Regions from separate parts of the Streptomyces sp. NPDC048258 genome, predicted to be linked through region 1. Evidence: riboswitches for the same ligand, from Rfam matches in the RefSeq annotation. Region 1 holds a riboswitch; each other region holds the start of a gene.

Region 1 (7,505 bases):
GCAGAACAAGCTGACCAAGAAGTGGGAGCTGCCCGACGGCGGCAGCCCCGACATGGGCGGCGTCTCCGCCGACGGCAAGGTGCTGTGGCTGTCGGGCCGCTACAACTCCGAGGTCTACGCGATCAACACCGCCACCGGCAGGCAGCTCGCCCGGATCCCGGTGGGCAGCGGACCGCACGGACTCGCCGTGTACCCGCAGCCCGGCCGCTACTCGCTCGGGCACACCGGCATCTTCCGGTAGGCCGCGCGTGGAGGCCGCGCGGACAGGGCCGCGCGGACAGGGCGGTGCCCCGGGAGCTCGCACAGCTCCCGGGGCGCCGCCGGTATGCGTCCGCGTCCGTGTCCGCGTCCGGACTACCAGGCCACGGGGAGCCGTTCCGGCAGCCGCTTGATGAAGCCGGTACGCCAGACGAGGTTCTCCGCCGGCACCGCGAGCCGCAGCCCGGACAGCCGCTCGACCAGCACCTCCAGCGCGATCTCGGCGTGCGCCCGGCCCAGCGCGGAGGCCGGGCAGAAGTGCCGGCCCGCTCCGAAGGCGAGGTTGGCGTTGGAGCTCTCGCGCTCCAGGTCCAGCTCGTCCGGGTTGTCGAAGGCCTCCGGGTCGAAGTTGGCCCCCTCCAGCAGGACGAGGACGAGCTCACCCTCCTTCACCAGGACGTCGCCGACCTGGATGTCCGCCAACGCGATGCGCGGCAGTCCGTCGCCCACGGACAGGTTCCAGCGCAGCAGCTCGTCGACCGCCTTGCCCATGCGCTCAGGGTGCTCGCGCAGGTACCCGATGAGCTCGGGCTTCTGGAGCAGCGCCAGGACCGCGAGGACCAGGAACGCGGAGGTGGAGACCGCGCCCGCGCCGAAGAGCGAGACGGCGACCGTCGCGAACATGTCGTCGGTCAGGTGCGCCGACTCCGGGTCCGCCTCCTTCAGGTCGGCGAACTTGCCGAGGAGCCCCGTACGCTCCTCGGAAGGCAGTGCGAGCTGGACGTTCAGCTGCTCGACGAAGTAGCCCACGTCCTTGTACCAGTTGAGGGCCGAGTCGGCGAACGGCTCGCGAGCGGTCATGAACGCGACGTCCAGACCCGACATCAGCCGGCGCCAGTCCTCGAAGGGGACCCCGAGGACCTGACAGTGCAGCGCCGCCGAGAAGGGGTCGGCGAACCCCGCCCGGAGGTCGGCCGGACCGCCCTCGGCCACCAGCTGGTCGATCAGCTCGCCCGCCTTGGCGCGCAGCCAGTCCTGGAGCCCGTTCTGGCGCGGGTTGAGCGCCTTCATCACGGCGTTGCGCAGGCCCGCGCTGTTGATGTTCCCCATGTTGTTGACGACCTCGGGCGGGATCGTCAGCGCGTACTGGCGCGGGACTCCGGCGTTCGCCGTGTCCTTGAGGCTGAACCGCTCGTCCTCCAGCACCTGCTTGGCCAGTGCGTAGCTGCTCACCAGCCAGGCCGGGTCCCCGGTGAGGGTGCGCACCTTGGCCACCGGGGCCTTCTCGCGGAGCCACGCGCACTCCTCCGGGAGCACGTCACCGCGCCGCGAGAGCGGGAAGTCGAGGAGCGGCCGCTCCTGGGTCTCCTGGCCCTCAAGCTGCTCGACGCTCATCGACGTTCCTTTCGGTTGGTACGTGGTTCGTGTTGCTCTCGGGCGCCGGGTGCTCGTGCACGGTCCCGGCCGCCTCGGGACGTACGACGGCATACGCCTGGTTGCGGGTGGCGCGCAGGCCCCCGCCGCGCGCGAAGAGGACATCCGTCAGCGGCATCTTGACGTGGTAGGCCGCCACCGAGGACGGCACGTCGAGAATGCTCGGGGTGTCCACGAAGAACGGCAGCTCGGCCGCCATGTAATCGAAACAGACCTGCAACTGCTCGTCTGTGATGGATTCACCTTCCGGCAACTTGGAGCCGACAAAGTGCAAGGCCATCTTCTCGCAGCCCTTGCGGAATTCGTCGTCGGTCTCCAAGAAATGCAGTACGCGCCGGTGCAGTAGTTGGTAGACGGGGTTCTCCTGGAACTCCGAAAGTGCCCTCACGCGGATTTCTCCCTGGGGCGGTCCTGATTCCTCCACGCCTTTCAGGATCCGCCGCCGTACTGCCTTTATCTCCTTCGTGGCGCGCTTCTCCGCGTGCTCCTGGGTGTAGCCGAAAGCGGCGAACATCCGGTCCACGTGGAGGTCTGCGTAGACGAAGTCGACCTGCGCGAAGCGGGTCGTGGCCCACTGGGCAAGACGGGTGATGCGCTCGGAGCTGAAGTAGCTGTTTCCAGGACTCACTCCGATGAGCACATGGTCGCCGTCTTCCCAGATATGGCGGCAGGTGCGTGTGAAGGGCAGAACTTCGAATGATGCGTCAGCTGTGATCGTCACCTGTGTGATCGCCCTTGTTGCCGCTTGTCCCTGGGAGCCCTGCGCTCCTGGTGTGGCGGCAATGTCGGTACGTTATGCGGTGGTGCCGGAGCGTGACAAGTCCGGGCCGGATTTGTTGGCTGGAATTATCGCTTCCGCCTTACGGAAGAGTAATTGAATATCTATCTGCCGCCCGAACGGGACCCGGAGCGGAGGCCGGCTCCGGGGGCCGCTACCCTGAGCCGGTCAACAAGCACCGAGAAGGGGTGGACCCAGTGGCGGACATCGAGAGCGCACGGGCGACGTTCAACAAGTTCGACGTGAACGGTGACGGCTTCGTCACGGCCGACGAGTACAGCGCGGCCATGAAGGCGATGGGCGACGCGTACGTCACCGGCGCGGTCGCGGACGCCGTGCTCGCCGCCAAGGACGCCAACGGCGACGGCCTGCTGAGCTTCGACGAGTTCTGGGCCGCCCTGAACAACTAGGCCCCCGCGAAGCGGGCCTGCGCGCAGCGGGCCTCCGCGCCGCCCCCGCCCCACCTGCCGGGCGGGGGCGCGGTCATGCCGTGGTGCCGCCCGGGGGCGTCATGTCCTCGACCTCGGTCAGGGCTTCCCGGAGCCAGTGCAGCCAGAACGTCTCCAGGGCGATCCCGCCGTGCAGGACGAGACGGCGCAGCCGGTCCTCCACGGCGTCCCGCTCCGGCGGGAAGTCCTTCTCCTCGATGGCCTCGTACTGGGCCAGCTGCCGCTGGTGCAGCTCCAGATGGCGCCGCAGCTCGGGGCCGAGCTCCTGTGGCCCGACCACCCCCGCCGCGCGGATGCGCAGCAGCAGGGGATCGCGCATCGGCTTCGGGTCCTGGCTCTCGGCGACCCACCGCGCGAGCTCCGCGCCGCCCGCCGGCAGGACCTCGTACTCCTTCTTCTGCCCCCGTACGGGCACCTCGCTCGGCAGCTCCCGGATCAGCCCGGACTCCTCCAGCCTGCCGAGCTCGCGGTAGATCTGCTGGTGCGTCGCCGACCAGAAGAACCCGATCGACTTGTCGAACCGCCGGGTCAGCTCAAGCCCTGACGAGGGCTTCTCGAGCAGGGCGGTGAGGATGGCGTGCGGGAGCGACATGACGCCATCCTAGGTTTGCCGTGGCTCCGGCCGGTCTACGCCCATGCGGACAGCGCCTCCGGGGTGCGGGGGCCCGGGACGTCGGCGGGGAGCAGGCCGCGGGTGCGCAGGAAGGCCGTCACGGCCGGGGACCAGGCCTGGCGCAGGCCCGCCTCGGCGAGCAGGGCCGGATCCGAGAGCAGCGCCGGGGCCGGGCCGACCCGGATGCCCGACGGGGCCAGGACCGCCGCGTCGTCGGCCCACCGGACGGCCAGGTCCACGTCGTGGGTGGCCATCACCACCGTGGTCCCCGAGGCGCGCAGCCCCGCCAGCACGTCCAGCAGCCGCTCCTGGCCGTCCGGGTCCAGCCCGGCGGTCGGCTCGTCCAGGATCAGCACCCGCGGGGCCATCGCCACCGCGCCCGCGATCGCCGCGCGCTTGCGCTGCCCGTACGAGAGCAGGTGCGTCGGGCGGTCCCGCAGCGCCGTGATGTCCAGCGCGGCGAGGGCGGAGTCGACCCGCTCGCGGACCTCCGGCACCGGCAGGCCCAGGTTCATCGGCCCGAAGGAGACGTCCTGTTCCACCGAGGCCGCGAACAGCTGGTCGTCCGGGTCCTGCACGACCAGCTGGACCGCCGTCCGCAGCCGGGTCAGGCCGGCGCGGTCGTAGGTGACCGCCGCGCCGTCCAGGCGCAGCGCGCCCGACCCCGGCCGCAGGCCTCCGCTGAGCAGCCGCATCAGCGTGGTCTTGCCGCTGCCGTTGCGGCCCAGCAGGACCAGCGCCCGGCCCTCGGCGATCCCGAAGTCGACGCCGGAGAGCACGGCGGGCCCGTCCTCGTACGCGTAGCCCGCGCCCACCAGTTCCACCAACGGCCTCACAGGTACAGCTCCTTCAGTACGAGGGTCACGGCGGTCAGCCCGGTCAGCAGCGCGGCGGACGCGGCCAGGAAGCGCCAGGACAGCGCCGCCTCGGGGACGAGCACGCGCAGCGCGCCGTCGTAGCCGCGCCCGGCCAGGCCCGACTGGAGCCGCGCCGCGCGGTCGAAGGCGCGTACGAACGAGGTCGCGGCGAGCCCGCCCACCGAACGCCACGCCGCCGCCCGGCCGGTGGTGCCCAGCCGGGCCGCCTGGGCCTGCCGGACCCGGGCGAGGGAGTCGAGCAGCAGGAACCCGATCCGGTACATGACCAGGGCCACGTCCACCACGGGAGCCGGCACCCCCGCCCGGACCAGCCGCGGCAGCACGTCCGAGACCGGGGTGGTGAACGCGAACAGCAGCACGCCGAGCGAGGCCGCCGAGGTGCGCAGCAGCAGCTCCGCGGCGTGCCGTGGGCCGTCCGGGGCCAGCGAGACGAACCCGGCGGGCCCCCCGACGGCGAACAGCAGCGGCAGTGCCCCGGTGAAGCAGAAGCCGAGCGGGATCCGGAAGGCCCGCCACAGCTGCCGCCGGGCCACCCCGGCGGGGCCGAGGAGCACGGCGAGCGTGGCCGCGGCGACCAGCGGCCCGCCGGGCCACGGGGGCAGGCACACCGCGGCGACCGTCAGCCCGATCCCCAGCAGGGCCTTCTCCAGAGGGTGGCGATGGCGCCAACGGCTGCTGTGCGCCGCCGCGTCGATCGGCAGCACCGCCTACGACTCCGTGGCGGACGGGGACGCGGACGGGACCGCGTCGGCAGCGGCGGCGGCCGCACCCTGACGGCGACCCCGGCGGACGCCGAAGTAGTACGCGAGCACGCCCGCCCCCAGCGCCGCCTGGAGGGCGAACAGCGCCGACTCGATCTCCGCGGAGGGCGGCTCGTACAGCGGCGAGAACCAGGGCTCGTAGTCCGGCTTCAGCTCGGTGATGGCCGCCTCCGCCTGCGCGTCGGCGCCGGCGAACGGCTCCTCCTTGCCCTCGCCCAGGCCAAGCGCGAGCGGGAGCACGGCCAGCGCCGCCACCAGGAGCAGCAGCAGGGTGTTGATCTTCGCGTTCCTGGTCATCAGGCCGACGCCTCCTGCTTCGTCCCGGATCCGGTGAGCTTCGCGACGCCGAGCCGGACCAGGTCCGACCTGCTGGACTGCATCAGCAGCCGCATCACGAGCACGGTCAGCAGCCCTTCGCTGACCGCGAGCGGGATCTGCGTCACCGCGAAGATGCCGGCGAACTTCTCCAGCGAGCCGACGAATCCGCCGCTCGCGTCCGGGAAGGCCAGCGCCAGCTGGACGGAGGTCACGCAGTACGTCACCAGGTCGGCGAAGAAGGCACCGAAGAACACGGTCACCATCAGCGGCAGGCCGGACTTCCGCAGCAGCCGGTAGACGCCGTAGCCCGCCCAGGGCCCGGCTATCGCCATCGAGAACACGTTGGCGCCGAGGGTGGTGAGCCCGCCGTGCGCCAGCAGCAGCGCCTGGAAGAGCAGGGTGATCGTGCCGAGCACCGCCATGATCGGCGGCCGGAAGAGGATGGCCCCGAGCCCGGTACCGGTGGGGTGGGAGCAACTGCCCGTCACAGAAGGGATCTTCAGGGCGGACAGGACGAAAGTGAACGCCCCGGAGGCTCCGAGCAGCAGCGTGCTCTCCGGATTGGCCTTCACCTCGCGGGTGAGGGCGCGTACTCCGTGTACGACAAAGGGAGCGGACGCGGCGCCCCAGGCGACCGCGTGCAACGGGGGCAGAAACCCCTCGGCAATATGCATGAGTGGGGAAGACCTCTCCAGCACCTCGTGGATGGACAGCGCGCCCCGGCCGGTCTCCTGGCTCACGGGTGCCGATGCCCGGACTCCGCCTTCCCGGGGCCGTGCGGTGTCCCGCGCGGGCCCAGTGGCTCCCCGCTGGGGGGCACCTCCCAGACGGGGTCTGGGGGAGGTGGAGCCGGACTTCCCGATCACAGTGGCGAGGGCCGCACCGGTTTCACACCGGTTTCCCGAACACCAAGGCCCACTGACCCTAGTCGGCCGCGCGGACCGGCACCAACCCGCCCCGATCGGCGTGGGTCCCCGTACGGGCGCGGCCGGGTGGCGGCCCCGGCCCGGCCTCCACAGGCTGGGACCGTGGCTGCCGACACCGAGTACGACTACTCAGACCTAACCGCCGTCTACGTGAACTGCACGCTCAAGCGCTCGCCCGAGACCAGCAACACCGAGGGCCTGATCGACAAGAGCCGCGCCGTCATGGAATCGGCCGGGGCCCGGACCTCGCTCATCCGCGCCGTCGACCACGACATCGCGACCGGCGTCTGGCCGGACATGACCGAGCACGGCTGGGAGAGCGACCAGTGGCCGGTCCTCTACAGCCAGATCATGGACGCCGACGTCCTCGTCCTGTGCGGGCCCATCTGGCTCGGCGACAACAGCTCCGTGATGAAGCAGGTCGTCGAGCGGCTCTACGCCTGCTCCTCCCTCCTGAACGAGCAGGGCCAGTACGCCTACTACGGCCGCGTCGGCGGCGCCCTGATCACCGGCAACGAGGACGGCGTCAAACACTGCGCCATGAACGTCCTCTACAGCCTCCAGCACCTCGGCTACGCGATCCCGCCGCAGGCCGACGCCGGCTGGATCGGCGAGGCCGGGCCCGGCCCCTCCTACCTCGACCCGGGCTCGGGCGGCCCCGAGAACGACTTCACCAACCGGAACACGGCGTTCATGAGCTGGAACCTGATGCACCTGGCCGCGCTCCTCAAGCGCTCGGGCGGCTTCCCGGCGCACGGGAACCAGCGCTCGCTGTGGGACGCGGGGTGCCGCTTCGACTTCGAGAACCCCGAACACAGGTGAGGGACGTTCCGGCAGGCACCCGGCCACGGGCTCCCGGGATCCACGGAGGGGAGGGCGGCTCTCATCGATCGCGAGCGATTCATGAGGACGCTGACGTTCTGGCTGCGTCCGGCATTCGCGCTTCGCGTGGTGAACCGATTCCAGAGAATCGCGGGGTTCGATCGCTCGATGGCGCTGGCGTCCAGCATGCTGACCGCGATGATCTCCCTCGCGATCCTCTGCGGTGCCGTTCTGGCCGGCATCGGCGACAAGGACGTCGCCGACCGGATCATCGACCGGTACGGCCTCACCGGGGCCGGAGCCGATGCCGTGCGGCAGGTCTTCGCCT
Region 2 (7,505 bases), 260 kb from region 1:
ACCCGATCACCTCGCCCACCGTGTCGCACGCCGTGCGGGGGAGCGGGCGCCGGATGAACTGGGCCTGCCCGCCGTCCCGGTGCGGCGGTACGACCATCCGTCTCGCGATGGTGTTGGCCACCTCGGCGCCCTGCTCCTGCCGGACCACGTGCAGGCAGGCGTCGATCCCGGAGGCGGTGCCCGCCGAAGTGATCACCTGGCCCTCGTCCACGTACAGCACGTCGGGGTCGACCAGGGCACGCGGGTAGCGGCGCGTCAGGGTCGGGGCGTGCATCCAGTGGGTGGTGCAGCGGCGGCCGTCGAGCAGGCCGGCCGCGCCCAGCAGGAAGGCTCCGCTGCACACGCTCAGCACCCGCGCCCCCCGGTCCACGGCCCGGCGCAGGGCCGCCAGCAGCGGCTCGGGGTACTCGCGTGTCGTGGCCGTGCGATCGGCCGGCACGCAGATCAGGTCCGCGCTCTCCAGCCGCTCCAGTCCGTACGGGACGACGATCTCGAAATGCCCGTCGCCGGTCGGGGAGCGCCGGTCCTCCGCCGCGCACACGGCGAAGTCGTACACCGGTAGTCCCATGTCGCTGCGGTCGATTCCGAAGACCTCGCAGAAGATCCCCAGCTCGAACGGGGCGACACCGTTGACGAGGGCCACGGCCACATTGGTCAGCATGACTCCAGTGTGGCAGTAATTCGATCTTCGGTGACAGTCCTGCCACTGTTCGATCATGGCCGATCAGGCGGACAGTGGAGGTATGAGCACCTTCGTGAACTACCTCGCCGTCCTGGCCATCGCCGCCGTCCTGCTCGGGCCCAGCCTGTACGGGGCCCGGCGCGACCGACGGGTCGACCGACAGCTGCGGGCCGCCGCGACCCGGCGGGTGTGGCTGCCCCGCCAGCGGGCGGGCGGTCTCCCGCCCACCTACCGCCGGCGCGGCATCCGGTTCGGCACCTGGCGCCGGGGACGGATGGCTCACTGAGCCCCTGCCCCCGGCGCACACGCGGACGGGCTTAGAAGTCCTCGTCCAGGTCGACCGTGCCCTCGACCGCGACCTGGTAGGCCGACGGACGACGCTCGAAGAAGTTCGTCAGCTCCTGGACGCCCTGCAGCTCCATGAAGGAGAACGGGTTCTGCGAGCCGTACACCGGCGGGAAGCCGAGGCGGACCAGGCGCTGGTCCGCGACGCACTCCAGGTACTCGCGCATCGACTCGGTGTTCATGCCCGGCAGGCCGTCGCCGCAGAGGTCGCGGCCGAACTGCAGCTCCGCCTCCACGGCCTCCTTCAGCATGTCGGTGACCTGCTGCTGGAGTGCGTCGTCGAAGAGCTCCGGCTCCTCCTTGCGGACCGTGTCCACGACCTCGAAGGCGAAGTTCATGTGCATGGTCTCGTCGCGGAACACCCAGTTGGTGCCCGTGGCCAGGCCGTGCAGCAGGCCGCGGCTGCGGAACCAGTACACGTACGCGAAGGCGCCGTAGAAGAACAGGCCCTCGATGCACGCCGCGAAGCAGATCAGGTTCAGCAGGAAGCGGCGGCGGTCGGCGGCCGTCTCCAGCCGCTCGATCTTCTCGACCGAGTCCATCCACCGGAAGCAGAACTGCGCCTTCTCGCGGATGGAGGGGATCTCCTCGACCGCGTCGAACGCCGCCGCGCGGTCGTCCGGGTCGGGCAGGTAGGTGTCGAGCAGCGTCAGATAGAACTGGACGTGCACGGCCTCCTCGAACAGCTGGCGCGACAGGTACAGGCGCGCCTCCGGGGAGTTGATGTGCTTGTAGAGCGTCAGCACCAGGTTGTTCGAGACGATCGAGTCGCCCGTCGCGAAGAACGCGACCAGACGGCCGATCATGTGCTGCTCGGAGGGGGTCAGCTTCGCCAGGTCGGCGACGTCCGAGTGGAGGTCGACCTCCTCGACGGTCCAGGTGTTCTTGATCGCGTCCCGGTAGCGCTCGTAGAAGTCCGGGTAGCGCATGGGGCGGAGCGTGAGCTCGAAGCCCGGGTCCAGGAGGTTCTTGGTTTCGTTGGAGCTCATTACTGGCAGGCCTCGCAGGACTCGGGGTTCTCAAGGGAGCAGGCCAGGGCGTCGGCGTCGACGGCCTGCGGAAGGGGCGTGGCGGCGGCCGGGACGGCGGAGCCGGACGCGGCGCGGGCGATCTTCGTCGCCGGGCGCGAGCGCAGGTAGTACGTGGTCTTCAGGCCCTGCTTCCAGGCGTACGCGTACATCGAGCTGAGCTTGCCGATGGTGGGCGTCTCCAGGAACAGGTTCAGCGACTGGGACTGGTCGAGGAACGGGGTACGGGCCGCCGCCATGTCGATCAGGCCGCGCTGCGGGATCTCCCACGCCGTGCGGTACAGCTCGCGCACCTCGGCCGGGATCCAGCCGAAGCCCTGCACCGAGCCGCTGGACTCGCGCAGCGCCTCGCGGGTCTGCGCGTCCCACACGCCGAGCTGCTTCAGCTCGTCCACCAGGTACGCGTTGACCTGGAGGAACTCCCCGCTCAGCGTCTCGCGCTTGAACAGGTTGGAGACCTGCGGCTCGATGCACTCGTACACGCCCGCGATCGAGGCGATCGTCGCCGTCGGGGCGATGGCCAGGAGCAGCGAGTTGCGCATGCCGCCCTTGGCGACGCGGGCGCGCAGCGCGTCCCAGCGCTCCGGCCAGTTCAGCTCGACGTCGTAGTGGTCCGGGTGCAGGACACCGCGGGCCGTGCGGGTCTGCTCCCAGGCGGGCAGCGGGCCGCTGCGCTCGGCGAGGTCGCAGGAGGCCTCGTACGCGGCCAGCATGATGCGCTCGGAGAGCTTGGTGGACAGGGCCTTCGCCTCGGGGGAGTCGAAGGGCATCCGCAGCTTGAAGAAGACGTCCTGGAGGCCCATGGCGCCCAGACCCACCGGGCGCCAGCGGGCGTTGGAGCGGCCGGCCTGCTCGGTCGGGTAGAAGTTGATGTCCACCACGCGGTCGAGGAAGGTCACGGCGGTGCGGACGGTCTCGTCCAGGCGCTCCCAGTCGATCTCCCCGTCCACCACGAAGGCGCCCATGTTGACCGAGCCGAGGTTGCAGACGGCCGTCTCGCCGTCGTTGGTGACCTCGATGATCTCGGTGCACAGGTTAGAGGAGTGGACGACGGAGCCCGGCTCGGCGGTCTGGTTCGCCGTGCGGTTGGAGGCGTCCTTGAAGGTCATCCAGCCCTGGCCGGTCTGCGCGAGGGTGCGCATCATCCGGCCGTACAGGTCGCGGGCGGGCATGGTCTTGCGGGCCAGTCCCGACTCCTCGGCCTTGCGGTAGGCGGCGTCGAACTCGTCGCCCCACAGGTCGACCAGCTCGGGCACGTCGGCCGGGGAGAACAGCGACCAGTCGGCGTCGGCGTTCACGCGGCGCATGAACTCGTCCGGCACCCAGTGGGCGAGGTTCAGGTTGTGTGTACGGCGCTGGTCCTCACCGGTGTTGTCGCGGAGCTCCAGGAACTCCTCGATGTCCGCGTGCCAGGTCTCCAGGTAGACGGCGGCGGCGCCCTTGCGGCGGCCGCCCTGGTTCACGGCGGCGACGGAGGCGTCGAGGGTCTTCAGGAACGGCACGATGCCGTTGGAGTGGCCGTTGGTGCCGCGGATCAGCGAACCGCGGGCGCGGATGCGGGAGTACGACAGACCGATGCCGCCGGCGTGCTTGGAGAGGCGGGCGACCTGGTGGTAGCGGTCGTAGATCGAGTCGAGCTCGTCCAGCGGGGAGTCCAGCAGGTAGCAGGAGGACATCTGCGGGTGCCGGGTGCCGGAGTTGAAGAGCGTGGGGGAGGACGGCAGGTAGTCGAGGCGGCTCATCAGCCGGTACAGCGAGGCCACTTCCTCGACCGCGCGCATGCTCTCGTCCTCCGCGAGGCCGCAGGCCACGCGCAGCATGAAGAACTGCGGGGTCTCCACGACCTGGCGGGTGATCGGGTGGCGCAGCAGGTAGCGGCTGTGCAGGGTGCGCAGGCCGAAGAAGCCGAAGCGGTCGTCGGCGCCCTCGGTGAGGGCGTGCTCCACCAGCGCGTCCAGGCGGCTCGCGTGGATGCGGACGAACTCGGCGGTGCGGTCGGCGATGAGCCCCTCGCGGTGCCCGACCGCGACGGACGCGGAGAAGGAGGTGGCGCCCTGGCCGGCGGCCTCGTCACGGACGGCGAGGGTCAGCAGCCGCGCGGCGAGGCGGGAGTACGCGGGGTCCTCGGAGATGAGCCCCGCGGCGGCCTCGGTGGCCAGCCCGCGCAGTTCGGCCTCGTCGGCGGCGGAGCTGCGGCCGCGCAGCGCGGCGGCGGCGACCCGGCCGGGGTCGGTGTCGGGGAGGTCCGCCGTCAGTTCGGTGAGGGTACGCAGCAGCGTGGCCCCCGGGCCCTCGGTGTTGTCGCCAGAAACGGACTCGGCGCGCGGTGCGGAAGGCGCGATGGTCACGGCGGGAGCTCTCCCTCGCTCGGCCCGGTCATCGGCGGGGCGGGGCGCGAGCGGGCGCATGCGGGCGTGGCAGGAACGCGTACACCCCATGGCGTCCACCGGCCCAACCGCGAGGCCCGGACGTATCGGCACCCGGTTCGGTCGAGCCGGGCGCGCTGTCGGCAGGTCCTCGGACTTGGTGTCCGGTAGGCGGACACTTCATACCGTTGCGGGACAGTTCCGGATTCGCACCGGATTCCCCTGCGGCGACAGCAGGCATGAGCATACATGTGGGGGCGACCGGATGCGGCAGCCCCCACATGTTGTGTCGGCGTGGCTACAGCTTCAACTGATAGGTGAGCAGCGTCAGGCCCTCGATGGGCGCCCAGTCCCGCTCGGGAGTGCGTACGAAGCCCAGTCGCGTGTAGATCCGGTGGGCGCCGGCCATGGTGCGCTGGGTGGACAGCACCAGCCCCGTCACGCCCTCGACGGCCCGGGCCCGCTCGACGCACGCCCGCACCAGCGCCTCGCCGGCGCCCCGGCCGCGCGCCTCGTGGGCCACGGCGAGCATCCGGAACTCGGCCTCGTGCGGGCCGGCGATGTCGGCCAGCGGGCTGCCGGGCGCGGCGAAGGTCACTCCGCCCAGGAGCCGGCCGTCCTGTTCGGCGACGAGCACCTCGGCCCGGGCGGCCCGGCCGGCCACGTCGCGCAGCACGTGCAGGTACCCGTCGTCCTCGTTGAAGTCCAGGTGCCCGTCGGCGAGGTAGGCCTGGGCGGTGATCTCGCCCAGTTCCGCGTAGTCGGCGGGCCGCACCGGCCTGATCGTGATGTCCATGCCGTCGAGTGTGCCGGAGGCAGGCCGAAGGGCCCCACCCGTTCGGGGCGGGGCCCTTCGGCTGTCCCTCAGCAGCAGCGGAAGCCCTCGCGGGGGTCCGCCTCGCGCGCGTCCGTGCGGGCCCGCTCGAACTCCCGGCGGGTCGGGACCCGCGCGTCCGGGTCGTGGGAGCGGGCGTGGGCCACGTACCGGTCGTACGCCGCTTCGCCCGAGAACTCCCGTACGTAGAACCGGACCCGGGCCAGCGCGCCGCGCAGGCTCGTGCGGCCGCTGATGAGGCTGCTCACGAGCCCGCTCATGAGGACAGCGGCTCCTTGACCCGGCCGCCGCCCGAGTCGAGGCCGGCCGCGACGAGCTCGGCCCGCTCCTCGGCGGTCGGGATCAGTCCAGCCGGAGCGACGATCTTCGACTCGGTCCACGGGACCTCGGAGAGCTTCACGGACTCCGGGCTGCTGATCGCCTTGAAGCAGGTCCGGGCCGCGTCCGCCAGCACGATGATGATCAGGATCGCGAACAGCGCCGACAGCGCGCCGTCCACCGTGGCGTTGGTGACCACGGTGTGCATGTCGTCCATGTTCTTGGCGGGCGGCAGGACCTTGCCCGCGTCGATGCCGGTCTGGTACTTGTCGCGCTGCGCGAAGAAGCCGACCTTCACGTCGTCCGAGAAGATCTTCTGGTAGCTCGCGGTGAGCGTGACGGCGACGTCCCACGCCAGCGGAACACCCGTCACCCAGGCCCACTTCAGCCGGCCGGACTTGACCAGCAGTGTGGTGCAGACGGCCAGGGCGACCGCCGCGAGCAGCTGGTTCGCGATGCCGAACAGCGGGAAGAGCTGGTTGATGCCGCCCAGCGGGTCCTTGATGCCGACCCAGAGGAAGTAGCCCCAGCCGAGGACGACGACGGCGCTCGCCAGCCAGACGCCCGGCTTCCAGCTGACGTCCTTGAAGGACTTGTGCACGTTGCCGAGGGTGTCCTGGAGCATGAACCGGCCGACGCGGGTGCCCGCGTCGAGCGTCGTCAGGATGAACAGCGCCTCGAACATGATGGCGAAGTGGTACCAGAAGGCCTTCATCCCGGCGCCGCCGAGGACGGCCGAGAAGATCTCCGACATTCCGAGTGCGAAGGTCGGCGCGCCGCCCGTACGGGACAGCAGGGTGGCCTCCTCGACGTCCTTCGCGGCCTGGGCGAGGGCGTCCGGGGTGATGGCGAAGCCGAAGTTGGTCACCGCCGCCGAGGCGGTCTCGACCGTGGTGCCGATGACTCCGCCGGGGGAGTTCACGGCGAAGAACAGTCCGGGCTCGATGATGCAGGCCGCGATGATCGCCATGACCGCGACGAACGACTCGGTGAGCATCGCCCCGTAGCCGATGACCCGGACCTGGGTCTCCTTCTGGATCATCTTCGGTGTGGTGCCCGAGGCGACCAGGGAGTGGAAGCCGGACAGGGCCCCGCACGCGATGGTGATGAAGACGAAGGGGAACATCGAGCCGGCGAAGACCGGGCCGTCGCCGCGGGCAGCGAAGTCGGTGACCGCGGGCATCTTCAGCGTCGGCATCGCGATGACCACGCCCAGCGCGAGCAGCGCGATCGTGCCGATCTTCATGAAGGTGGAGAGGTAGTCGCGGGGCGCGAGGAGCATCCACACCGGCAGCACCGACGCGACGAAGCCGTACACGACCATCCAGATGACCAGCGTCTCCTTCTCCAGCGTGAAGGTGGAGGCGAAGGAGGACTCGGCGACCCAGCCGCCCGCGACGATGGCGAGCAGCAGCAGCGCGACGCCTATGACGGAGATCTCGGTGACCCGGCCGGGGCGCAGCACACGCAGGTAGAAGCCCATGAACAGGGCGATCGGGATGGTCATGCCGATGGAGAAGACGCCCCACGGGGAGTGCGCCAGCGCGTTCACGATGACGAGTGCGAGCACGGCCAGCAGGATGATCATGATCGCGAACACGGCGACCAGGGCGGCGGCTCCGCCCACGGGGCCGATCTCGTCCCGGGCCATCTGGCCGAGCGAACGGCCGTCGCGGCGGGTGGAGAAGAACAGCGTGACCATGTCCTGGACGGCGCCCGCGAAGATGACGCCCGCGACGATCCAGATGGTGCCCGGCAGGTAGCCCATCTGGGCGGCGAGCACGGGTCCGACGAGCGGTCCGGCGCCGGCGACGGCCGCGAAGTGGTGGCCGAAGAGCACGCGCCGGTCGGTGGGGTGGAAGTCGACACCGTTGTCGAGGCGTTCGGCGGGGGTGGCCCGCGTCTTGTCCACCTTCAGTACGCGGTGCGCG
Region 3 (7,505 bases), on a different contig from region 1:
GGATCGCCTCAAGCCCCTTCCGCAGCAGGGCCGCCGCCTCCGCGGCGGACGGCACGCGCGGTGAGTGGATGTCCCACACACCGGGGCCGACCTCGCGCGGGTATCCCACGCCCGCGAGTTCGTCGGCGACCTGCATGTGCGAGCGGGCCGCTTCCAGGCTGATGACATCGGCGTCGAGATCGTCGATGGCCTGCAGGACGTCGCCGAACTCGGCGTAGCACATGTGGGTGTGGATCTGGGTGTCCGGCCGGACGCCGCTCGTGGTGAGGCGGAACGATTCGGTGGCCCAGGCGAGGTACTCGGCGTGACCCTCGGCGCGGAGCGGGAGGGTCTCGCGCAGCGCGGGTTCGTCCACCTGGATCACCGAAGTCCCGGCGGCCTCAAGGCCGTTCACCTCGTCACGCAGGGCGAGGGCGACCTGGCGCGCGGTGTCGCCGAGCGGCTGGTCGTCGCGTACGAAGGACCAGGCGAGCATGGTGACGGGGCCGGTGAGCATGCCCTTGACCGGCTTGTCCGTCTGAGCCTGGGCGTACCCCGTCCAGCGGACCGTCATCGGCTCGGGGCGGGAGATGTCGCCGGCGAGGACCGGGGGGCGGACGTAGCGGGTGCCGTAGGACTGGACCCAGCCGTGTTGCGTGGCGAGGTAGCCGGTGAGCTGTTCGGCGAAGTACTGGACCATGTCGTTGCGTTCGGGCTCGCCGTGCACGAGTACGTCGATGCCCGCCTTCTCCTGGAAGGCGAGGACCTCGCGGATCTCGGCCTTGATGCGCTCCTCGTAGCCGGCCGTGTCGATGCGTCCGGCGCGCAGATCGGCGCGGGCCGTGCGCAGTTCCGTGGTCTGCGGGAACGACCCGATGGTGGTGGTCGGCAGGAGGGGCAGGCCGAGGTGGGCGCGCTGGGCGGCGGACCGTTCGGCGTACGGCTGGGAGCGGCGCCCGTCGGCGTCGGTGACGGCCGCGGCGCGGGCCCGTACCGCCGGGTCGTGGGTGATCGCCGAGTTGGCGCGGGAAGCGAGATCGGCCCGGTTGGCGGCGAGTTCGGCGGCGATCGCGTCGGTACCCCGGGCGAGGCCTCGGGCCAGGGTGGTGATCTCGGTGGTCTTCTGCCGGGCGAAGGCCAGCCAGCGGCGGACCTGCGGGTCGATGTCCCGTTCGGCGGCTGCGTCCAGCGGGACGTGGAGGAGGGAGCAGGACGCGGCGACGTCGACGCGGTCGGCAAGTCCCAGCAGGGTGCCCAGCGTCGCGAGGGACTGCGCGTAGTCGTTGATCCAGATGTTGCGGCCGTTGACGACGCCCGCGACCAGCCGCTTGCCGGGCAGGCCGCCCACGGCGGCGAGATCGGCGAGGTTGGCGGCGGCCCGCTCGGTGAAGTCCAGCGCCAGCCCTTCGACGGGCGCCTTCGCCAGTACCGGCAGTGCCTCGCCCAGCCGGTCGAAGTACGAGGCGACCAGCAGCTTCGGCCGGTCGGTGAGCGTGCCGAGCTCGCGGTAGGCGCGGGCCGCGGCGCCCAGGTCGGCCGGGCTCCGGTCCTGGACGAGGGCGGGCTCGTCCAGCTGCACCCACTCGGCGCCGGCGGCGCGCAGCTCCGCCAGGACCCGCGCGTAGACGGGCAGCAGCCGGTCGAGCAGGGTCAGCGGCTCGAAGTCGGCGGCAACGCCCGGGGCGGGCTTGGCCAGCAGGAGGTAGGTGATCGGGCCGACGAGCACGGGCCGGGCGGTCAGCCCGAGTGCGAGGGCCTCGCGCAGCTCCGCCACTTGGCGGCTCGGGTCGGCGGTGAAGGCGGTGTCGGGGCCGAGTTCGGGTACGAGGTAGTGGTAGTTGGTGTCGAACCACTTGGTCATCTCCAGCGGCGCCAGGTCCTGGGTGCCGCGCGCCATCGCGAAGTAGCCGTCGAGGGCGTCGGCCTGGACCGCGGCACGGTGCCGGGCGGGGATGGCGCCGACCATCACGCTGGTGTCCAGCACGTGGTCGTAGTACGAGAAGTCGCCGGTCGGTACCTCGGTGATGCCGGCCTCGGCGAGCCGGCGCCAGTTCGACCGCCGCAGGTCCCGGGCGGTCTCACGGAGGGCTTCGGCGCTGACGCGGCCCTTCCAGTAGCCCTCGACGGCCTTCTTCAGTTCACGGTTCTGCCCCTGCCGGGGGTAGCCGTACACGGTGGGCTGTGCGGTCGCTGCCGCGGACTTGTCTGTCACGGAACTCTCCTTCGCGAGCATGTCTCCATGGCATCCCGGAGACGGATACGAAGACGCGAAGGGTGACGGACCGGGCGGGCCGCCTTCGCCGCGTACGGATGGGTACGCGCGGACGCCCGCCTGGTATGCACACCGACCCGCCCACGAGGTCGCCGGGACATCCGCACGCGAACGGTCGCGTGCGGGCAACGGGCAGGTCTTCGGACTCGCGGGCACACCGGCCTCTTCAAGAGGCGGCACCTACTGGCCGTCGCTTCCCAGACCCGGCTCGGGTCCAGTGCGTATGACGGCGGTCGTTCCCGCTCACCGCTGCGGGGCAGTCCCGGATTCCCACCGGGTTCCCTCTTACGACGCATCCCGCCTGGCGGACGGGGCGAACCAGCTGCGAGGCCAGCGTAGGCGTCCGTCCTTGAGGCCGGGTAGACGTGTTCATATTCCGGACACCGGGATGAGACGCGTCGGGTGGCGGACGCGGCCGCGGGGGCTCGGCGGCACCACCCGCCGAACCCCCGCGGCCACGGTTCAGTCGCTCGTCTCGCCCACGGGGACGACGAGTCCGATGCTCTCGGCCGCCACGGCGATGGCGTAGTCGAAGAACGCGGCCTCGTCCCTGACGCTGTCGTGGGTACGGCTGAAGACCTGGAACACCAGGAGCCCGATCAGATTGCTCCACAGGACGATGCCACGCTCGAGGATGTCCGAGAACGGAGCCTCGGGCACGCCGCCGAACAGCTCCGTGGCCGCGGGCAGGAGCAGCGGCGGGCCCGGCACCGTCCGCCGGGGCGGGGTGAGTTCACCGCCTTCCAGCGCCGACCGCACGATGCCGGCGAGTACCGCGGGGGTGCGCGAGGCGGGCGGGACCGTGTCCTGCGGGGCGTGGTAGCCCGGAACGGGCGAGCCGTAGATCAGTGTGAACTCGGCGGGGTTGTCGAAGGACCACTGCCGCAGCGCGCGCGTGACCGCGAGGAGCCGCGCACCGGCCGAGGCACCGGCGCCCGTGGCGGCCGCGTCCGCCTGCTCCATCGCGGCGCCGGACGCGTTGTAGGCGTCGATGACCAGCGCGGTCAACAGGTCGTCCCGGTGCGGGAAGACGGCTTCCACCTCGGCGACGGCAAGACCGCTGTCGCGCGCCACGGCATCCAGGGACAGCCCTCCGGCACCCGTCTTCACCAGCTGTTGACGCGCGGTGTCCTTGATCACCGTCGACGGCGTCACGTTGTCGGCGGTCGCACTTGTTGCGGAAACGTCCATGCCGAAACCGTACCCGCCGGCCACAACTGCCGTGTGTGCGGCCCCCGGAGCGCCTGGGCGGCACGGACGGCTACCGCTTCTACAGCCGGCACCAGTGCCGGAGTGAACCACCTGGACTCCTGTTGCGTCCTCGCTCTCATACGGACCGGAACAGAAGTGGAGATCGCATCGTGGAATTCGCAGGAGTCCGCCCCACCCGCCGCGCCGTGCTGGCCGTCGGGGCCGGCGCGGCGCTGGCAGGGTTATCGCTCAGCGGCACGGCATTCGCAGCCCCCCGGGCCGGGCGCGACAAGATCCTGCGGCAGCTTCGCACGCTCGAACTGCGGCACTCCGCCCGCCTGGGAGTGTTCGCCCGGAACACGGCCGACGGCAGGACGGTGCTGTACCGGGCGGACGAGCTCTTCCCGATGTGCTCGCTCTTCAAGACCCTCGCGGTCGCGGCGGTGCTCCGTGACCTGGACCAGGACGGAGAGGTGCTCGCCAAGCACCTCCACTACACGGAGCGGGACGTGAGGGATTCCGGATACGGGCCGGTCACCGGGCTGCCCGAGAACCTGGCCCAGGGCATGACCATCGGCCGGCTGTGCGCCGCCACGATCTGCCAGAGCGACAACGCGGCCGCGAACCTCCTGCTCCGTGAACTGGGCGGCCCCGGCGCGGTCACCCGGTTCTGTCGTTCGGTGGGGGACCGAACCACCCGGCTCGACCGCTGGGAGCCCGACCTGAACTCCGCGGAGCCCGACCGGCTGACGGACACGACCAGCCCGCGGGCCATCGGCCGGACCTACGAGCACCTTGTGCTCGGAGACGCGCTCGAACCCCGGGACCGGGCGCTGCTGACGGACTGGCTGCTGGCCAACACGACCAGCACGGACCGCTTCAGGGCCGGCCTGCCGGCAGATTGGACGCTGGCGGACAAGACCGGTGGTGGGAGGTACGGGACGAACAACGATGCGGGCATCACGTGGCCCCCGCAGGGGGCGCCCATCGTCATGGCCGTCCTGACCACCAAGCCCCGGCCGGATGCCGGAGCGGACGACCCGCTGGTAGCCGAGACCGCCGAGCTGCTGGCAGCGGCGCTCGCCTGACGGCCCACCAGGCCGGCCGTCGTGCCGCTACTTGCGCCAGATCTTCCGGTACGCCTCGCGGTAGCCGGCCGGATCCCAGGATGTGGAGCCGTGGCTGTTGTCGGCCGTGGCGATGTGGACCGGGGCGACATAGCCGCTGGCGGGCCGGCCGGCGAACGCGCGGTTGAACTCGTCGATGATCTGCCAGCCCTGCTGGGACAGCGGCTCGGGGACGGTGGCGGCCTGGAACTGCTCGCTGTTGATGCGCTGGAAGGCGGAGGGGTCGCCGTCGCCCGCGCCGATGTTGAAGGGCGGGCCGGAGCCCGGTTCGCCGGCTGCGCGCAAGGCCGGGGCGGCGTCGGCGAAGTAGAGGTCGTTGATGGCCACGGAGTACGTCCACGTGTCCTGGAAGCGGGACAGGAGGGAGGAGACCGCCTGGGGGGTCCGGTTGCTCGCGTCCGGGATGGGGATGTTCTCGTAGGCCAGGATCCGCACCCCGGAACAGGTGGCGAGCTCCTTCTTGATCAGTTCGGACTTGTTCCTGGCGAAGGGGATCGAGTCGTCGGTGAAAAGGACGACTCCGGCGTCGCCCTTGGACCGGGCGATGATCCAGTCCGCACTGATCTTCGCCACGTCGTCCACGTTCGTGGTGATGTTGGTGAAGAGCCTGGGATTCTCGCTCGGGCCGGGGGAAGCCACCGCGTGCCATCCGATGAGCGGGATCCGCGCCGCTTCGGCCCGCGCCACCTGCTGCGAGGTGAGTTGGGGATCGAAGCCACCGATGACGATGCCCGCGGGCTTGAGGGTGATCGCCTGGCTGAGCGCGGCCTGGATGCCGGCGGGGGTGCCCTCCCCGTCGATCACCCGGAGGTCCCAGCCGATGACCTTCGCGGCTTCCTCGACGCCCTTCGTCACGCCTGCGACACCAGGGTTGGTCATGGTCTGCGCGACGTAGACGACGGTCCTGCCGGACACCGCCGCGGGGCCGCTGGTGGGGCCGGTCCACGACGCATCGGTGTTCTCGGCCCGCTGGACGGCCGTCCCGGCCTTCGCGAGGGTGCCGGGGCAACCGCCGGCGTCGGACGGCCCCGTGCCGGCCGACGGGCCGCGCTCGCAGCCGGCGACCAGGGCGGCGGCTGCCGCGAGCAGGGCTGCGGCGGTGACGGCGGTCTTGCGGTTCGAGTACACAGTGCTCCTGACGCAGGTGCGCGTACGACGTACGAGAACGGTTCTAGGGGTGGCTGTCGTTCGCCGGTGCGGCCGACGGTTCCGCGAGCGACCGGCGGGTCGTGGTGGCGCCGCCGCGCAGGCGGCGGCGGGCCGAGTAGCCCGCCAGGCCGACGGCGATGAGCAGGGTCCCGCCGTTGAACAGCGGCGTGGCCCAGAACTGGGCGCCGAGCTGGCCGATTCCGGCGAGGCCGATCGCGAGGACGGCGACGGCCACGACGGTGCCGAGGGCATTGGCGCGGCCCGGTTTGATCGTGGTGGACCCGAGCAGAGCACCGACGAAGGCGGGCAGCAGGTAGTCCAGCCCGACACTTGGGTTGCCGGTCTGCTGCTGGGCGGCGAGCAGGACACCGGCGAAGCCGACGACCAGGCCCGACCCGGCGAAGGCGTAGACGGAGTAGGTGCGGGTGGGGATGCCGATGATGCCGGCGGTGCGCGGGTTCGAGCCGATGACGTACAGGTACCGGCCGAGCGGCAGACGCTCCAGCACCAGCCAGAGGACGGCCGCGACGGTCAGGACGTAGTAGGCGGGTACCGGCAGCCCGAGGAACCGGGAGTCGTAGAGGTCGGTGAAGGAGACGGGCAGGCCGTTCGGGCCGGGGACGATCCGGGCGCCGTCGGTGATCCAGCCGGTGAAGGCGTACATGATGCTGCCGGTGCCGAGCGTGGCGATGAAGGAGTCGATCTGCCCGAATTCGACGATCACACCGTTCAGAGCCCCGACCACGGCCCCTCCGCACACCACGACGAGGCAGGCGAGGGGCCAGGGCCAGCTTTCGTCGACGATGAGCTGCATCACCATGACGTGCGCGAGGCCGAGGCCGTAGCCGATGGACAGGTCGAACTTGCCGGTGGCGATGGGGATCGTCGCGCCGAGCGCCAGGATGGCGGGGATCGACTGGTTGGAGAGGATCGAGGAGATGTTGTCCTGGGTGGGAAAGGTGTTCGGCAGGGTGAGGGAGAAGACCAGGAAGAGCAGGGCGGCGAGCGCCAGGAGGCCGTAGGTGCCGAGAAGGTGCCCGTGAAGACGATCCAGCAGGGATCGGAGCGAGGGAGGGATGGTCATCGGCTCGTCGCAGCTCCGGTGATGGGGGGCATGGCCGAGGCGGTTCGGGTGAGTTCGGTGACCGTGAGGGCTGCGCCGGTCAGCTCGGCGCGCACGGTCCCGCGGACGAACACCAGAGCGCGGTGGCACACGGTGGCGACCTCTTCGAAGTCGGTGGAGATGAGCAGTACCGCCAGGCCGGAGGCGAGCGCGTCGTCGAGCAGCCGGTAGATCGTGGCCTTGGCTCCCACGTCCACGCTGGCGGTCGGCTCTTCGAGGATGAGCAGGCGCAGGCTCCCCCGGAGCCACCGGCCGACCATGACCTTCTGCTGGTTGCCGCCGGACAGGGTGGCGATCGGCACCTCGCTGTCGCGGGGATGCACCGAGAAGCGGTCGATCAGGGCGGTGGCCTCGGCGCGTTCCCGCCGGGGGCTGATCCAGTGCAACGCCGGCACACCGGCTGCCCGGGGGTTCGCCAGGAAGTTCTCCCGTACGGTCAGTTCGGCGGCGCAGCCTTCCTCCTGACGGTTGGCGGCCACGAAGCCGACGCCGGAGTCGAGCGCGGCGGAGACCGTACGGGGGTGGTACGGCCGGCCGTCGAGCAGCGCCCGCCCGGCGAGGATGGGCCGGGCGCCGGCGAGGGCGCGGCCCACATCCATGTGGCCGGCGCCGGTCAGGCCCACCATGCCGAGGATTTCGCCCCTCCGCAGGTCCAGGCTGACCT
Region 4 (7,505 bases), on a different contig from region 1:
TGTCAATGCACTGAGCGATTGATCAGAGCATTCGCAGACCCAGCGATCACGGAAACGGTGACGGTCATGGCAGAGGCGAACACGACGGCGGCGGCCGAGCAGCTCAAGCAGCGGTGGGCCGACGACCCGCGGTGGGCGGGCATCGAGCGCACCTACACGGCCGAGGACGTGGTGCGGCTTTCGGGCAGCGTCCGCGAGGAGCACACCCTGGCCCGGCGCGGCGCCGAGCGGCTGTGGCGCCAGCTGCACGAACAGGACTACATCCACGCGCTCGGCGCGCTCACCGGCGGCCAGGCAGTGCAGCAGGTCCGCGCGGGTCTCCAGGCGATCTACCTGTCCGGCTGGCAGGTCGCCGCCGATGCCAACCAGGCCGGGCACACCTACCCCGACCAGAGCCTCTACCCGGTCAACTCCGTTCCCCAGGTGGTTCGTCGGATCAATAACGCGCTGCTGCGCGCCGACCAGATCGCCACCGCCGAGGGCGGCCACGACACGACCGACTGGCTGGCGCCGATCGTCGCGGACGCCGAGGCCGGCTTCGGCGGCCCGCTCAACGCGTTCGAGCTGACCAAGGCGATGATCGCGGCGGGCGCGGCGGGCATCCACTACGAGGACCAGCTGGCCTCCGAGAAGAAGTGCGGCCACCTCGGCGGCAAGGTCCTCGTCCCCACCTCGCAGCACATCCGCACCCTCAACGCGGCCCGCCTCGCCGCCGACATCGCCGACACCCCGACCCTGATCATCGCCCGTACGGACGCCCTCGCGGCCACCCTGCTGACCAGCGATGTCGACGAGCGCGATGCCGAGTTCTGCACCGGGGAGCGCACCGCCGAGGGCTTCTACCACGTCCGGAACGGCATGGCGCCGGTCATCGCCCGCGGCCTGGCCTACGCACCGTACGCGGACCTCATCTGGGTCGAGACCGGCACCCCGGACCTGGAGCAGGCCCGCGAGTTCGCCGAGGCGATCCACGCGCAGTACCCGGACCAGATGCTCGCGTACAACTGCTCGCCCTCCTTCAACTGGAAGGCCGCCCTGGACGACGACCAGATCGCCAAGTTCCAGCGCGAGCTGGGCGCGATGGGCTACCGCTTCCAGTTCATCACCCTGGCCGGCTTCCACTCCCTCAACCACGGCATGTTCGACCTCGCCCGCGGCTACGCCGAGCACGGCATGACCGCGTACGTCGACCTCCAGGAGCGCGAGTTCGCGGCCCAGGCGCAGGGCTTCACCGCGGTCAAGCACCAGCGCGAGGTCGGCACCGGCTACTTCGACCTGGTCTCCACCGCAGTCAACCCCGCCTCCTCCACCACCGCGCTCTCCGGTTCCACCGAGGAAGAGCAGTTCCACTAGGAATCCTCCTGGCCGCCAGGCCAGCGCGGCGCCCTGCCGTTCGCCGTCCGACGGCGCCCGAGAGGCCTCCTTCTCGGGCGCCCGCCGTCCCACGCTGAGGAGAAGAACCGCATGTCACTCACGCCCCTGATCAGCAGTGTCCGGGTTCTCGGCGCACCGGCTGAGCGCCACGAGGAGATCCTGACCCCCGAGGCCCTGGAGTTCATCGGGCGCCTCGACGCCGCATTCGCAGACCGACGCCTGGAGATCCTCAAGGAGCGCCGCCGCCGGTCCGCCCACCTGGTCTCCGGGTCGCCCCTGGACTTCTCCCGCGCCACCGCCGCCGTCCGCGCCGACCCCGATTGGCGGGTTGCCCCACTCGCACCCGGTCTGACGGACCGCAGGGTCGAGATCACCGGCCCGCCCGAGCGCCGTATGACGATCAATGCCCTGAACTCCGGTGCCCGCGTGTGGATGGCCGACTTCGAGGACGCCACCGCCCCTACCTGGGACAACGTCATCGACGGCCAGCTGAACCTGCTCGACGCGATCACACGACGCATCGACTTCACCACCCCGGAGGGCAAGGAGTACCGGCTCGGTACGGACCTGGCGACCATCATGGTCCGCCCGCGCGGCTGGCACCTCACCGAGGACCACCTGGAGATCGACGGCCGGCCCGTCTCCGCCTCCTTCGTGGACTTCGGCCTGTACTTCTTCCACTGCGCCCAGCGGCAGATCGACGTCGGGTACGGCCCGTACTTCTACCTCCCCAAGCTGGAGAACCGGTACGAGGCCCGGCTGTGGAACGACATTTTCCTGTTCGCTCAGGAACTCCTCGGCATTCCCCGCGGCACGATCCGCGCGACCGTCCTGATCGAGACGATCACCGCTGCCTTCGAGATGGAGGAGATCCTCTACGAGCTGCGCGAGCACAGCGCAGGACTGAACGCGGGCCGCTGGGACTACCTCTTCAGCCTCATCAAGACCTTCGGCCACCGCACCGACTTCCAGCTGCCCGACCGGGCGAAGGTCACCATGACCGCCCCGTTCATGCGGGCGTACACGGAACTCCTCGTCCGCACCTGCCATCGGCGCGGCGCCCACGCCATCGGCGGCATGGCCGCCCACGTCCCCAGCCGGGACGCGGAAGCCAACAACGCCGCGCTGGCGAAGGTGCGCCTGGACAAGGAGCGGGAGGCCGAGGACGGCTTCGACGGATCCTGGGTCGCCCACCCAGGGCTCGTCCCCGTCTGCCGCGAGGTCTTCGACGGGGTCCTGGGGGAGCGGCCGAACCAGCTGGAGCGGACGCGCGAGGATGTCGAGGTCGCCGCCGCCGATCTGTTGAACGTCCGCCGGACCTCCGCCCCGCCAACCCAGGAGGGCATCCGCTCCAACGTGGCCGTGGCGCTGCGCTACTTCGACGCCTGGCTGCGCGGCAGCGGCGCCGTCGCACTGAACGGGCTGATGGAGGACGCCGCCACCGCCGAGATCGCCCGCGTTCAGATCTGGCAATGGCTCCGCCACGACCGGGTTGACCGGGGGGCGGTCATCGACCTCCTCGACGCCGAATGCGCGGCCCTGGAGGCCGAGGACCCGCAGGCGCTCGCCCTCGAAGCACGGGAGATCTTCGTGGACACGGCACTCTCGATCCGCCTCCCCGACTTCTTCACCCCCGAGGCATACACCCGCCACCTCGTCCGCCGCGCCGCCGCGCAGGTGAACGCGTGAGCGCCCCCGCGCAGTCGGCCCGCATCCAGCGCGTCGGAGTCGTCGGCGGAGGCCAGATGGGCGCAGGCATCGCAGAGGTCTGCGCCCGCGCCGGACTCGACACCGTCGTCGCCGAATCGGACGCCTCCACCGCCCGCGCCGCCCGGGAACGTGTCGCCGTCTCCCTGGAGCGCGCCGTCCAGCGGGGCAAGATGGACCGGATGTCCGCCGAGGACGCCCTGGCCCGGCTCGTGTTCACGGGCGACCTGGAGGACCTCGCCGACCGGCAGCTGGTCATCGAGGCCGTCACAGAGAACCCGGACGCCAAGACGGAGATCTTCACCGCCCTCGACAAGATCGTCGAGGACCAGGAGGCCATCCTCGCCACCAACACCTCGGCCATTCCGATCATGCGGCTGGGTATGGCCACCGGCCGCGCCGACCGGGTGGTGGGCCTGCACTTCTTCAACCCCGTCCCCGTCCTGCCGCTCGTGGAGGTCGTCTCCTCCCTCCACACCTCGGCGGACACCATCGCCGACGTCGAGGCCTTCGCCAGCGACACCCTGGGCAAGACCACGGTCCGCTCCCAGGACCGTGCCGGCTTCGTGGTCAACGCGCTGCTGATTCCCTACCTCCTCTCCGCCATCCGGATGGCCGAATCCGGGTACGCCAGCGCCGCCGACGTGGACGCCGGAATGGAACTGGGCTGCGCCCACCCGATGGGGCCGCTCAAGCTCGCCGACCTGATCGGCCTGGACACGGTCGCGGCGATCGCCGAGTCCCTCTACGAGGAGTTCAAAGAACCCCTGTACGCGCCGCCCCCGCTGCTCCAGCGGATGGTGCAGGCGGGGCTGCTCGGCCGCAAGAGCGGCCGCGGGTTCCACACATACGGCCGGGGCTGAGGGTCCCGGCAGGTCTCCGGGCTGAGGGTGCGCCGGAGGCACGCAAGAACGGTGGAGGTGTGGCGAGTGGTGTCGCCGCACCCCACCGTGTCTCATTTCATCGTCCGACATGTGGAAAGCAGCGTCCATTCCCCGGTCAGTCGACCTACTGTGGGCCTCGCAGCTGGTTCGCCCCGTCCGCCAGGCGGGATGCGTCGTAAGAGGGAACCCGGTGGGAATCCGGGACTGCCCCGCAGCGGTGAGCGGGAACGACCGCCGTCATACGCACTGGGACCGGAACCGGTCCTGGGAAGCGACGGCCAGTAGGTGCCCGCCGGGAGACCGGCAGGCGTGCCCGCGAGTCCGAAGACCTGCCCGTTGCCCGTGCGCGATCGACCGCGCCCGGTTTCCCGGTGACCTCGTGGGCGGGTCGGCGTGCACCTCAGGCGGATCCTCCCCGTCGCGTACCCCAGTCGTACGCGAACCCGGCGGTCCGCCCGTTCCGGCACCCCTTCGCACCCTCGACCCTCACCGGGTCCATGGAGACATGCTCGCGAAGGAGAGTTCCGTGACCACCGAGTCCGCAGCCGCGGCAGTACAGGCCACCGTGTACGGCTACCCCCGCCAGGGACAGAACCGCGAACTGAAGAAGGCCGTCGAGGGCTACTGGAAGGGCCGCGTCACCGCCGACGCCCTCCAGGACACCGCCCGCGACCTGCGCCGCACGAACTGGCAACAGCTGGCCGAGGCGGGCATCACCGAGGTTCCGACCGGTGACTTCTCGTACTACGACCACGTCCTGGACACCACGGTCATGGTCGGCGCGGTACCTGCCCGCCATCAGGCGGCGGTCGAGGCAGGGGCCCTGGACGGGTACTTCGCCATGGCGCGCGGCACCCAGGACGTGGCCCCCCTCGAGATGACCAAGTGGTTCGACACCAACTACCACTACCTCGTCCCCGAACTCGGCCCCGACACCGTCTTCACGGCCGACTCCGCCAAGCAGGTCGCCGAACTGAAGGAGGCCCTGGCGCTCGGCCACACCGCCCGCCCGGTCCTGGTCGGCCCGGTGACGTACCTGCTCCTCGCCAAGCCCGCGCCCGGCGTGGCCGCCGACTTCGAGCCGCTGACCTTGCTCGACCGGCTGCTGCCCGTCTACGCCCAGGTCCTCGCGGACCTGCGCGCCGCGGGCGCCGCATGGGTCCAGCTGGATGAGCCCGCCCTCGTCCAGGACCGTACCCCGGCCGAACTGAACGCCGCCGCCCGCACCTACCGGGAGTTCGGCGCCCTGACCGAGCGCCCCAAGCTGCTGGTGGCCTCGTACTTCGACCGGCTCGGCGAGGCCCTGCCCGTGCTGGCGAAGGCCCCCGTGGAGGGGCTCGCCCTCGACTTCATCGACGCGGCCGAGGCCAACCTCCGCGACCTCGCCGCGGTCGGCGGCCTCCCCGGCAAGCGACTCGTCGCCGGCGTGGTCAACGGCCGCAACATCTGGATCAACGACTACCAGAAGTCGCTGACCACCCTCGGTACTCTCCTCGGCCTCGACCCCCACCGCTGGACGGGAGACGAAGCACTCACGACCCGCGGCAACGCCTACCTCCCCTTCAGCGCCGGCGCGCACCGCTGCGTCGGTGCCCCCTTCGCTGCCATCAGCGCACCGGTCGCGCTGGCTGCCCTGGCCGCACGGTTCGAACTACGGCCGGCCCGCCGTGGAAGGTCTCCTGCCCGGGGACGGGCACGACGTCCTGCACGAGGGCGCCGGATTTCTCCGCCAGGTAGGCGAGGGGCTCGCCGAGCCCGCATGCCACCATGGTGAGCACCGCCGCCGAGATGGTGGCCTGGCGCTGGACCGAGCCGGGTACGGTCGGTGTCGCGGGCAGGGCGGCCTGACCGACGGGCAGGCCGCCGATCACCAATGTGCCGTGCGGGCCGGAATGCCTTCTGAACCGGCGCACCTCACGGCGCAGCAGTAGCGGAAGATCCTCCCAGGCGTCCCGGGCCCGTGCCACCCACTCGGGGCTGTCGACCTGGTCGTCCCCGCGGGTGCACAGGGTGCGGGCCAGCCGCTCGCACGCGCCGGCATCGGCCGGACCCAGCTCCCGGTCTGCGGCGACGACGGTGCTTTGGTTGGTGTCGGGCGTCGTCTCGGGCATCAGGGTCTCCTGCCGGGGCGTGGGCGGCGGACGCGCGGACTCACGAGTGGCGCAGGCCGGCCACGGCGTCGGCGATGTAATGGTCCCCGAATCGGATCAGCGAGGCGTACTGGGCCGCCCGGCGATGGCGCATCAGCCGTAGTTCGGCGACCGCGTTGTCGGGACCTTCGGGCTTCTGAGCGATCGAACGACGCAGATGCACCATCGAGTACGCGAGGGTGACGTGCCGTTCACCGTCCACGATGTCGGCTTCCAGGAGAGCACCCCGTGCCTCGGCCAGCTCCGGGGCGCGGGCTGCCAAGTGCTCGTAGGAGTCGGGAACCACGGACAGCAGGTCCTTCATCGCCGCCCGGAACAGCTTGTATCCGCGATGTTGGCGCCCGCTCAACGGGATGTCCACCGACGGAGGCGCCATGGTGTGGCGTATCGACGCCATGTAGTAGTCGGCCGGGATCGTACTGGCGTGGGCCATCGCTGCGGGGAAGCCGCGCACGTACACCGTCGCATCGGCCAGCCGCGTGAGGGCGGCATCGCCGTCGCCGTGCCGCAGATGGTGGGTGGCGTCGGCCACGGCGACCGCAGCGCAGACGTTGAACAGGACATGGACCTGGTGACCGATGAGCCACCGAGCACTCCACACACTCTCCAACGACGATCCCGCACCGGCCTCGGGGACGGCCACCGTCGGGAGGGAGTCATGGTCTGCGCCCGGCGCTGCGCCGGTGAGATCGAGCATCGACTGCCGCATCCCGGTCACCTCCAGCGCCAGGTCGGAACCCGACAGCGGAGCATCACACAGATCCTCCAGACCGCGGTGGATGACCAGGACACCGTGCAGGGCAGCCTGCTGATCCGACAGCTCCCCCTCACGGACCCGGAAGAACGACTGACTGGTCGACTCCGCCGGCAGTCCCTCACCGACCACGGCCGGAGCCAGATCCGACAGCGCGGCCGCCAACTCACCTGCGACCGTGGCAGCCTGCCGCAGCGCGAGGGTGCGCTCGACAGGTCTGGCATGGGTCGACACCGCGGCCAGCACGCGCGCGGTTCGCTTCGCCTCAGCATCGACCCGTGGGCCCAACACCGGGACGGGCCGCCCGCCTCGGGGCTCTCGGAACACGGCGACAGAAGGATGACCGGCAACCGGTGATAAGCCCATGGTTGAAGTACTTCGCCAAGAACACTCCACACGAAACCTGATCAGCAAGACCATTCCTGTGCGGTGCACCGGAGTTGGCCGGGAGGTCAGCGGCGGCGAGCCCGGTATGCCGCGTGGGCTCCGTCCGACCCAGGCCGTCAGCGCCGCCTCCACCGTGGGTCCCGTACGAGGACTTGGCAGAGGCCCAAGCCAAGCATCGGAGCACGGCGGGCGAGACGGCGCGGTACCGCTCACAGTCCGTGCAGGTCGAGAGTCGCCATCAGCTTCCGC

Evidence for each region. Region 1 has a riboswitch for cobalamin ahead of ACGFYQ_RS06215 (energy-coupling factor ABC transporter permease). Riboswitches for the same ligand answer to the same signal wherever they lie in the genome.
Region 2: linked by a shared signal. The riboswitch ahead of ACGFYQ_RS05065 (ribonucleoside-diphosphate reductase subunit alpha) and the one ahead of ACGFYQ_RS06215 (energy-coupling factor ABC transporter permease) in region 1 are both predicted to bind cobalamin.
Region 3: linked by a shared signal. The riboswitch ahead of metE (5-methyltetrahydropteroyltriglutamate--homocysteine S-methyltransferase) and the one ahead of ACGFYQ_RS06215 (energy-coupling factor ABC transporter permease) in region 1 are both predicted to bind cobalamin.
Region 4: linked by a shared signal. The riboswitch ahead of ACGFYQ_RS32260 (cytochrome P450) and the one ahead of ACGFYQ_RS06215 (energy-coupling factor ABC transporter permease) in region 1 are both predicted to bind cobalamin.

Annotation. Positions count from the first base shown of each region.
Region 1 is NZ_JBICZH010000002.1:444,201-451,705, forward strand. Features, by position in the region: gene ACGFYQ_RS06175 (YncE family protein) at 1-241, shown strand, start outside; gene ACGFYQ_RS06180 (cytochrome P450) at 355-1,593, opposite strand; gene ACGFYQ_RS06185 (tRNA-dependent cyclodipeptide synthase) at 1,574-2,353, opposite strand; gene ACGFYQ_RS06190 (EF-hand domain-containing protein) at 2,608-2,820, shown strand; gene ACGFYQ_RS06195 (PadR family transcriptional regulator) at 2,894-3,451, opposite strand; gene ACGFYQ_RS06200 (ATP-binding cassette domain-containing protein) at 3,487-4,308, opposite strand; gene cbiQ (cobalt ECF transporter T component CbiQ) at 4,305-5,054, opposite strand; gene ACGFYQ_RS06210 (energy-coupling factor ABC transporter substrate-binding protein) at 5,058-5,408, opposite strand; gene ACGFYQ_RS06215 (energy-coupling factor ABC transporter permease) at 5,408-6,103, opposite strand; cobalamin riboswitch at 6,133-6,357, opposite strand; gene ACGFYQ_RS06220 (flavodoxin family protein) at 6,458-7,177, shown strand; gene ACGFYQ_RS06225 (YhjD/YihY/BrkB family envelope integrity protein) at 7,259-7,505, shown strand, end outside.
Region 2 is NZ_JBICZH010000002.1:187,402-194,906, forward strand. Features, by position in the region: gene ACGFYQ_RS05050 (helix-turn-helix domain-containing protein) at 1-661, opposite strand, end outside; gene ACGFYQ_RS05055 (hypothetical protein) at 744-968, shown strand; gene ACGFYQ_RS05060 (ribonucleotide-diphosphate reductase subunit beta) at 1,000-2,016, opposite strand; gene ACGFYQ_RS05065 (ribonucleoside-diphosphate reductase subunit alpha) at 2,016-4,403, opposite strand; cobalamin riboswitch at 4,546-4,675, opposite strand; gene ACGFYQ_RS05070 (GNAT family N-acetyltransferase) at 4,720-5,217, opposite strand; gene ACGFYQ_RS05075 (YbdD/YjiX family protein) at 5,286-5,516, opposite strand; gene ACGFYQ_RS05080 (carbon starvation CstA family protein) at 5,513-7,505, opposite strand, start outside.
Region 3 is NZ_JBICZH010000016.1:163,435-170,939, reverse strand. Features, by position in the region: gene metE (5-methyltetrahydropteroyltriglutamate--homocysteine S-methyltransferase) at 1-2,191, opposite strand, end outside; cobalamin riboswitch at 2,365-2,589, opposite strand; gene ACGFYQ_RS30640 (TetR-like C-terminal domain-containing protein) at 2,714-3,442, opposite strand; gene bla (class A beta-lactamase) at 3,613-4,530, shown strand; gene ACGFYQ_RS30630 (substrate-binding domain-containing protein) at 4,558-5,697, opposite strand; gene ACGFYQ_RS30625 (ABC transporter permease) at 5,741-6,802, opposite strand; gene ACGFYQ_RS30620 (sugar ABC transporter ATP-binding protein) at 6,799-7,505, opposite strand, start outside.
Region 4 is NZ_JBICZH010000018.1:139,624-147,128, reverse strand. Features, by position in the region: gene aceA (isocitrate lyase) at 67-1,353, shown strand; gene aceB (malate synthase A) at 1,465-3,063, shown strand; gene ACGFYQ_RS32265 (3-hydroxybutyryl-CoA dehydrogenase) at 3,060-3,944, shown strand; cobalamin riboswitch at 4,092-4,317, shown strand; partial or broken gene ACGFYQ_RS32260 (cytochrome P450) at 4,492-5,712, shown strand; gene ACGFYQ_RS32255 (hypothetical protein) at 6,117-7,115, opposite strand; gene ACGFYQ_RS32250 (SWIM zinc finger domain-containing protein) at 7,466-7,505, opposite strand, start outside.